Linked DNA regions of Pyrodictium delaneyi. The protein of the gene in region 3 binds, or shares a complex with, the protein of the main gene of each other region. Links are inferred from orthologs where the notes say so. Each region holds a gene or a part of one and is shown on either strand. Other genes may lie near its edges.

Region 1 (2,844 bases), 1.0 Mb from region 3 along the record:
TGGTAAAGTACTGCTAGGCCCTTGGCTATTGCACTGTCGGGGCCCGTGATGCCTGCTATCATCTGGTAGAATACTGCTATGTCAGATACTACTATACCGACGAAGAGTATAGGTATGTTTGTCACGTAGATGAAGTTTAGTGGGATCCTAGTCTTTATGCTGCCGTAGCGTGGGCTTGTCACCGGTATGTAGACCCTCATTAGCTGGAAGTAAGCCAATATCATTATGATTGCTATTGTGGCTAGGAAGCCCACGAAGTCCGGGAGACCATGGCGAAGTATTGCAAAGTCGCCTGTCTTTATCACGTGTGCTAGCCAGCCATAGTAGTCTACCTGGTTCTCACCAACCGGTACAGGGACGGGGCCTGCAAACTGCCAGGCAAGGCCCTTTACGACGTTAGCTACAATGAAGAGGCTTAGCGCCGAGCCTATACCCCATCCATTGCGTACTAGCTCATCGAACCACATCAATATGAGCGTCGCGAACGCTAGTTGCGCAACCACTAGTAGCTTTATTCCGGTACCTACAGGACAGCCGCCGCCACCTAGTGTTGTCACCCAGAACTGACAGCCTACAGCATAAGCTGCTGCCTCGAGCACAGCGAATAGGAGGGCAAGAGTACGCTGCGCACCCATGAATATCTTTCTATCACGGGGCTTAGTGAGATCCATCTGGATTAAACCGCCACCAACTAGCACCTCAAGGACTATACCAGCTGTCACTATGGGGCCTATACCAAGCGTCATCAACGATCCAATGTTCATACCCAGGATTAATGATGCGAGAGCTTGGCTAGCCTGCTGCTGCTGATATCCCAGCACACCAAGCAGAGGTATCTCGCTCATTATGAGGTATAGTAAGACGACTATGCCGGTCCATGCCAGTCTAGTAGGAAGAGGCGGGCGGCGAGCAGGCTTTTCCACTGCCGGGATATACCGTGAGACTGCAGCGAGCGCCTCCAGTACACCCATTGCGAGCGTCGCCCCCAGGCCAGGCGAAGCTCCCGTCCAGCTTAAAAGAGCCACCGACTAGGCTTCCAGCGTTTCCGATTACTCAATACTGTCATACTAAAAACAACCAATGGAGCTAATCAAGCTGAAGCGGCTCATACCAAGTACTAAGGTATAGTAATATTCATAGAAGACCTTGCAGGGTAAAACGGGTCCAAGAAATAGTACACCACCAGGCCCAAGTTAGGGCAGAAAGAGACCTAGCAGAGGCAGAGCTGGATGATGGAACTAAAAGCCGGGGAAAGGATTCTTAGTTAGGGTTAGTTCTCCTCGTTATTTAAGACTACTACTTCGCCGCCAGCTGCTTCAATCTTGCGTATAGCTGATTCACTGGCCGCTGGTACTATTACCTTCACAGGCTTTGTTATGCTTCCGCGGCCTAGCAATTTGTTGTAGCCTAGACTAGCAAGGTTTACTACTATCTTTCCGCCCTCCTCGCTAGCCTTGCCCTCACGGAGCCATACGTCAAGTTTCTCTGCTAGCTCACCCACGTTTATCTCGTTCACTTTGACCTCATAGGTTAGTGGCCTATTGAAGCCGTGTTTGCCGAACCATGTAGGAGCATACTTCACTACCCATGTCCACATGTGCTTGTGCATACCGGCAGCTCCAAAACCGCCGCGGCTACCACTGCCGCGGTGCTGGCCTATGCGGCCCCAGCCCATTGTCCTAGTGCGGCCACGTAGACGTCTACTCTTCTTCCTGCGGCGGACAACCATTGCCCACACCCAGAGCGTTCTCCGCTGGCTCCCGGGCCGGGAGTGGTTAGAGCATTCTCTTTATAAGCTCGTTTATGCCAGCACCTCTGTAGCCCAGCTCGCCGCCAGCACCGTATGGCTTCTTTATGCTGCCCTTGAAGCCTCCACGTGGCGGGTGTAGTCTGAACACAGGCTTTATTATCCATATCTTGTTCTTCTTGTCGTAGAGCTTGTGTAGCATTATCTCGCCTTTTAGCAGCTTGTCCGCGAGTTCCTCGATACCACCCTGTAGACCAAGCTTCTCGCGCACATACTCGTCGGTTAGAGGCTTGTTGCCAGATACGCGGCCGCGGCGACGCAGCAGTTCTATGAGTGTCTCGCGGTCGATCTCGCCCCAGGTTACCCAGTCCTTAACCTTGTGTATCATCCTCTCTATGCCAGGTAGAGTTGACGGGTACAGTACTAGGTGGAATTTACGGTGGAGCCTTAGCAGTGATAGTGTGTATTCTACGTCGGGATGTACATCTACCCTACCGCGGAGCCGGATTATAGCATAGAGCTTTACCTGGCCCGTTGGGGCTGCCTTCTGCTCCGCAGACGCGACTGCCATTTCTTCATCCACCTCTCCGTATACGGACAAGCGTATAGCCAGGGGTTGGACAAGCACCGGTTAATTCATGGGTATTGGAAATAAGGGCTTATAGAGGCTAGAGCGTTAGAGCCTGGTTTAGCTCTGCGAAGCCTGTATCCAGTCGAGCGGAGTTACGAACTTGTAGGTCTGCTTTAGCGCGTTATAGGTAGCCTTTACGAAGTTCAGCGTAGTCCTTGTGTCGCCGCGAGTGAAGCTCCACACATCTTGTATACCAGCCATCCTTAGGACTACCTTGGCTGCGTCGCCTGCTACTAGCCCTGTACCACGGGGCGCTGGCTTGAGGACCACCTCTACGCTACCACTCTTACCGCGTACTGTGAAGGGTACGCTGTGTGGCTGGTCACAGAGACACTCCCAGCTACCGCACCCACGCCGCACGGGTATTATGTTGAGCTTGGCGTTGCGTATAGCCTTCTCTATTGCTGGCCTTAGCTGCCGAGCCTTGCCCTGGCCTACGCCTACAAAGCCGTTCTCATTACCTATG
Region 2 (2,977 bases), 990 kb from region 3 along the record:
CCTATCTACTATGAATGTCAGCGTGTTCTGCTCCTCGATTAGTCTCAACGCTTTCTCGCTCTGTACCGGACGTATTATGATACTCCAGGCGCTCATTGTACGACACCCCCTTAGGCTAGTAGTATTCCATCAAACCTCTTAGATAGTTCACTCAGTGCGGACTTGCTAACTACTGTTAGTCTCCCAGGTACACCGCCAGGAGCAAGCTGTAGCACGTTGACATGCCAAGGGTCTGCTACATCTACACCAGGTAGGCTTGAGACAGCCCTTGCAAGTGGAGACTTGTGGTTGCTTAGTATGAAGAGTATACTCCGCGGTGTTATGTACCGCCTCCCGCGACGCTTACCCTTACCAGCGCGTATCCTTGTCCTCTCCTTTGCGCGCTCTATGTCGACCCAGACGCCTAGCTTCTCTAGGAGTGCACGTGCCTCGCGAACCCTGGTTATAGCTGTCTCAACCTCATCATCTATGACTATTGGGAGGACCTCTGCCGTGAACTTGTGGCCACGCTTTTCGACGAATTCCTTCCTAGCAGTAGCAGCCAGCGCCGAAGCTGTAGCAAGCTTCTTCTCCTTCTTGTTGATCTCCTCGTGTATCCTCTTCTCTACGCGAGGTGGGTGCGCCAGGTGACCGCCTACAGCAGAGTTTATGAAGGCTGCACGACCTAGGCCGGGGATGCGAGGCACTCTGGCAATACCTAAGCCTACTCCAAAGCTCCTAGCAGTCGTCCTCTTGCCAGCCATGGGGTCGCGGCCCTTAGGCTGGAGTCTCGCTGTGAACTCTGATAGGAATGCGCGTCTTATCAGGTCGACGCGTACCGGCAGCCCATAGACCTTGGGTAGCGCTACCTCGCCGCTCTTTTCGCCTGCAACGTTGAATACCGGGACGACTGGCGGCTCCGCCGCTAGTAGGAATACCATAGAGCCCACTTTACCTGCCATAGTATCGCACCCCAGGGGCTGCTGCCATGCTAAAGGGTTAATTGCCTTGCTTGCTCTGTAAGCTGATGTATGTTATCTTAGGTGCTGCCTCTGGGATCCAGCGTGGCCTCACTGGGTGGCGGAGTACTATCGGTCTCTTGGGTGTGCCTGGTATGCTTCCAGCCAGCATCACGTAAGTGCTCCTCACTATACCGTAGTGGAGGAAGCCTCCAGCAGGTGTTACCTCTAGACCATTCTCGCCTATCTTTATGATGCGCTTGTTGTACTCTGTTCTCCTGTGGAAGCCCATCTGGCCCGGCTGGGGTACCTCGCTCCACGAGAACGTCGTCGCGGGGCCTCTGCTACCGGGACCGCTGCGGCTACCCTTCCTGTGCTTGTGCCACTTGGGCAGCTCCTTTACACCAAACCTCTTTATCACGCCCTGGAAGCCCTTACCCCTGGTTACCGCTATTACGTCTACGAATTGACCCTCCTTGAAGACGTCTGTTATCTTGAGTGGGTTGCCGAGGAGTTTAACGGCATAGTTAAACCTCTCGTCTATGCTGTTCCCGCCACCTATCTTTATCTCTATGAGGTCTGGCTTCTTCTTGCTTAGACCGCCTACGAGCCTCGGTTGTGTAGCAGCTATTATTCTTACATCGTATACCTTTTCGAGTCTCTCTTCAAGCTTTTTGATCGCCTTCTCGGTATCAGGGAAGCGTAGCCGGGGTATCGCACGGTATATGTCGAGCTTATACTTCTCTATGAGGGTTTCAGGCTGAGCCCATGCCTCACCTAGAGTGTAGAGGCCTATGTTTGGATCGTAGCCGTATACACGGACGGCTGTGACTATCATCGGTGGTGCTTCAACAACCGTTACTGGCATGAATATCTCTCTACCCTGCGTAAGCGAGCCAGGCTCATCGTCTATCACGAATACGTGAGTCATTCCGGCCTTGTAGGCTAGGAATGCAAGCGGTAGAGGCGTCTCACTCTGAACCTCTGGCCACGTTTTGATCCTGGGGACTATGCTGGAAGCTCTCTTCCTAGGTCTTACAGCCAGGCTGCCTCTACGAGGCGCGTGCTTCTTTCTTGCGCCCACTAGACACCACCGCCGTCATGCCGGTACTAGAGTCTACCCCCGTCTCACGTGGGCTCCCCGGTTACTAGCTTTTAACCCTAAGCCTTCAATGACCTACTGCTCCAGGAACATGTTGTAGATTGCTAGTGTCGCTGCTAGAGCTTCTTCAACACGGACAGTACGTGTACCCTGATTCGGTATAGTATTGTATATCCTATCAAAGACCGCTTCGGGCTCTAAGCCCTCACTATTAGCTATCTCAAAAAGCCCTTTGTCGGGGGCTCCAAAGAATAACGCTATCCCGCCTCGGCTAGCGGCTTCCCTAGCATCTCTCACTGCCTTGTCCGCTGTTAGAACCTCGCCGAAACGGCTAGTGGCTACTCGGAGCAACCCGCTAGCAGTCTCTAGTGCTTCCCGGAGACCTCGTACTACGGTTATACTGAACCCTGTATAGATTCCTGCCTCGTCCTCCCTTAGTATGTGTAGCTTGGGAGGATTTAGCGACTCGATTCTAACGAGTACACGTTTACTACGCTTTAACCAGTGGGGTTTCGCACACTTAACATACTTGCCCAACCCAGCATCGAGCACCACTAGGCCACCAAGGTCGCGTACAACCAGCGCTTCGCGAATCTCGCCCACGTGAGGCCCGCCTACACCGTGCGTAGGCAGCTGTAGCGGCGGGAGGATACCAACATACCTTAGCTCCGGCTTGTATGGGTAAAGCTTTTTCTTCAAGTAGGGAGCCGTAAGCATATAGCCTATTATTTCCTCCATCAACTTAGCATGTTTCTCAGCATCATTTCTGTCAACATATACTATAAGCCGTGTAGCACGGAATACAGCTAGTATTCTTGCAAGGATACCAGTCTTAATAGTCTTTAACATCAAACCATGTTCTGTCGAAAGATAGGAGGCTGGCACTGCTACAGCTAGCTCAAGCCTCCTAGCTGAGGGTACACTACGGCTCTTCATC
Region 3 (2,771 bases):
TTAGATACATCTGCCTATAGAGAACACATCTATGAAATAATTTTTGCTGTCAGAAACACTAGTTCCGTTTTATAGAGACTTGATAGAGAGTTCTACCTTGTCCTAGTGGATTCGGGGATGCATGTAGACACTTCTGCATTGAAATCGCAGCTCCTGCACGTGTAGCGTAAGGTATAGCGCATACACTTCTCCGTAGGCTTCACAGCTATATCCTTGACTACAGTTTCACCGCATGGGCATGAGAGTAGGTCTATATAGGAGACGACGCCACCTACGGTGCTCTCAGTACGCAGCCTAGCCTTTATGCCTAAGTTAGCTAGCTCCTCCACGAGCCAGTTGAAGTAGGCTATAGTATGTGGTTTCATGCGGCTAGCTAGCTTCTTGGCTGATTGAGTGTATATTATGTAATCGGACGCGGCGGCATAGCTTAGTGAGTCGAGTGCAGCCTGAAGCATATCTGTTATGGTTGCATGGTATGCTGTAAACTGGTTAAACAGTGATAGTGCGCCTATACGTGCCAGTACATCGGCGTCAAGTACTATCATCGTGTACTGGGATGAGGGCGAGCGTAGGTGTACATCCTCTGCTTCTTCTAGCACCTTGCGTACATGGTGGGCTATGTGGTGTGGGAGTTTATCAATCATAGTGGTAACGCGAGGATAGCTGTAGGCTAGAGCGGCTACGGCGGCTGTCTCCTCGCTGCAGTTTTCAAGCCCGCATAGCTTTGCTGCATAGAACGCCGTGAGAACAGCATGGTGTGGAACTCCAGAGAGTAGCTCCTCGGGGTTTATGCCGCGTATCCTAGAGAGGGCGTGGACAACAGCTTCGCGTACCATGTAGAACGCCCCCAGAGGCGAGGGTTGTTGGGGGCATTGTGTTTTATAGCCCGCTTTCGCTAGGGGCTCTGCGGGGGCTAGAGAGGCTTGAGCCAGCGCAGGGACAAGGACTTCAACATTATCGAGGAGATAGGCTTCCCCGCCGAGGTCATACAAATAATAGGCCGTACCGGAGTACACGGTGAGGTCATACAAGTGCGCGTGCGTGTGCTTGAGGGCCGTGACAAGGGTCGCGTGCTGACGCGTAACGTCCTCGGCCCTGTAAGGCTAGGCGACATAGTTATACTAAGAGAGACTGAGCGTGAAGCCAGGAGGCTAGGTAGGAGGAGGTAATAGGCCATGCCGGTAGTACACAGTTGTACTTACTGTGGTCGCGAGATAGAGCCTGGTACTGGCCTAATGTACGTGAAAAACGACGGCTCGATACTATGGTTCTGCAGCAGCAAGTGCCTCAAGCTATGGAAGATGGGCCGTGATCCCCGTAAACTAAAGTGGACAAAGCACTACACAAGACTGCGCCACTAACTATTACATTGCCGGCCCTGGCCAGCGACACTGTGTTATAGGCATGTTTTTGTCCTCCCTGGTAGTCGTACGGTCAGTCGGCCTTGCATCTTCCCTAATACGCTATTACACAGAGTTATGATTGTGGTTTCATGCTAAATGCTTGCAAGTATAAGTGCTATTGTTATCAATGCGCCGCCTAGTAGTAGCCGTGGCTCAATATGCTCCTTTGCCACTGGGGCGACGACGAGCTGCGTCGTTATAGGCGAGAGTGCTAATCCTATGGCTACAATGCTCGCAGGCATGAGTGAAAGAGCCACGAGGAATGCTAGTGCACCTACAACATAACCTAGTAGCGAGCTCGCCACAATCTCTACTGCTATATAGCGAGCGTCTTTCCATAGAAGTATCGGGCGGAGGAGTACGAGGACTGTGAATACTGCTCTAGCACTTGCTACGCTTAGATAACCGGCCCGGTCCAATGCGGCCTGGTACGCATACATGCTAGCCCCCCATATAAGGGAAGTTGCTATGGCAGCAGCTATGGCGGATAATCTATCCCGGTGGGGTAGTGCTAGCCTTCCTCCTCTGCTGGTGGACACAGTCCATATTCCTACTAGTGCAAGTGCTGCGGCGAAGAGGACGCTTACGCCAGCCTCGCCCCGGATATAGTCGTATAGGCTAGTCCATATCACGAATAGATATGAAATAGGCATGGCTATACTTGCACCAATACGGCTAACACTATAGACGAAGAGGCCATCGCCTAGAATGGTGCCAAGAACCCCGCCTAGCCATACACCGAGTTCGAACACAGGGTCGAGCCAGGGTGTAGTTAGCGGAAAGCCCTCGTAGGTGTAGGCAAGCGGTATTGTTGCAAGGGCGGCGACGAGCATCCGCCATCCATTAAAAGCCCAGGGGTCTACGCGCCTCACTTTCAGCGATGCCCTACTAACTATGGCGGGAGCTAAGCTCCATGCTATAACCGCCACTAGTATAGCGACGAGCCCCTTGAATTCCATAAAAGCAGGCACCATGTAGGCTAGTCCCTGCCTTTCCTATTCCTACTCCTAGCAAGCTCTGCGAGGAAACCTGCAAGTGATGGGTAATCTTCCTCGCCTTGCCCCATGAGTGTCATCAAGGCGTAGTGGTTAGCCACAGCGGCAGCTACACCGCCTGGCAGCCCCGCGTCGGTTAGAGCCTCGAACGCGTACCTTGCGTCCTTCCCGGCTAGTCTGGCGACAAAGCTCGCCTTTCCACGAGGCCATAGTCTCTCGCCATACCGCTCTACTATTGTCTTAATCCATGTCCTACCCAGAACCTCTCTTGCAAATAGATCAGCACTAAGTCCGTAGGACTCAACTAGCGCGAATGCTTCTCCGAGCCCAGCTATTATGGAGAGGAATGACAAGTTGAAGGCCAGCTTAGCAG

Evidence for each region. The genes of interacting proteins can lie anywhere in the genome.
Region 1: Pyrde_RS10170 (region 3) and Pyrde_RS05100 share a complex: the UniProt entries of both Methanocaldococcus jannaschii proteins name them as parts of the 50S ribosomal subunit. The link is inferred for Pyrodictium delaneyi from one-to-one orthologs.
Region 2: Pyrde_RS10170 (region 3) and Pyrde_RS05200 share a complex: the UniProt entries of both Methanocaldococcus jannaschii proteins name them as parts of the 50S ribosomal subunit. The link is inferred for Pyrodictium delaneyi from one-to-one orthologs.

What each region holds. Positions count from the first base shown.
Region 1 is NZ_CP013011.1:998,403-1,001,246, forward strand. What follows is about bases 1-2,840. They hold Pyrde_RS05100 (uL15m family ribosomal protein), read right to left. Parts: upstream 1,730-2,840; coding sequence 1,271-1,729; downstream 1-1,270. Other genes in these bases: secY (preprotein translocase subunit SecY), read right to left, coding at 1-971; Pyrde_RS05105 (50S ribosomal protein L30), read right to left, coding at 1,776-2,318; Pyrde_RS05110 (30S ribosomal protein S5), read right to left, coding at 2,436-2,840. Outside these bases: more of Pyrde_RS05110, read right to left, coding at 2,841-2,844. UniProt on the Methanocaldococcus jannaschii protein: Binds to the 23S rRNA.
Region 2 is NZ_CP013011.1:1,009,843-1,012,819, forward strand. Bases 1-2,973 are described here. They hold Pyrde_RS05200 (50S ribosomal protein L3), read right to left. Parts: upstream 2,023-2,973; coding sequence 979-2,022; downstream 1-978. Other genes in these bases: Pyrde_RS05190 (50S ribosomal protein L23), read right to left, coding at 1-96; rpl4p (50S ribosomal protein L4), read right to left, coding at 111-941; Pyrde_RS05205 (putative RNA uridine N3 methyltransferase), read right to left, coding at 2,116-2,973. In the rest of the region: more of Pyrde_RS05205, read right to left, coding at 2,974-2,976. UniProt on the Methanocaldococcus jannaschii protein: One of the primary rRNA binding proteins, it binds directly near the 3'-end of the 23S rRNA, where it nucleates assembly of the 50S subunit.
Region 3 is NZ_CP013011.1:1,999,998-2,002,768, reverse strand. Bases 2-2,768 are described here. They hold Pyrde_RS10170 (50S ribosomal protein L24e), read left to right. Parts: upstream 2-1,175; coding sequence 1,176-1,361; downstream 1,362-2,768. Other genes in these bases: Pyrde_RS10160 (NAD(P)-dependent oxidoreductase), read right to left, coding at 2,383-2,768; Pyrde_RS10165 (DMT family transporter), read right to left, coding at 1,496-2,377; Pyrde_RS10175 (30S ribosomal protein S28e), read left to right, coding at 924-1,169; Pyrde_RS10180 (hypothetical protein), read right to left, coding at 93-836. Also shown: more of Pyrde_RS10160, read right to left, coding at 2,769-2,771. UniProt on the Methanocaldococcus jannaschii protein: Binds to the 23S rRNA.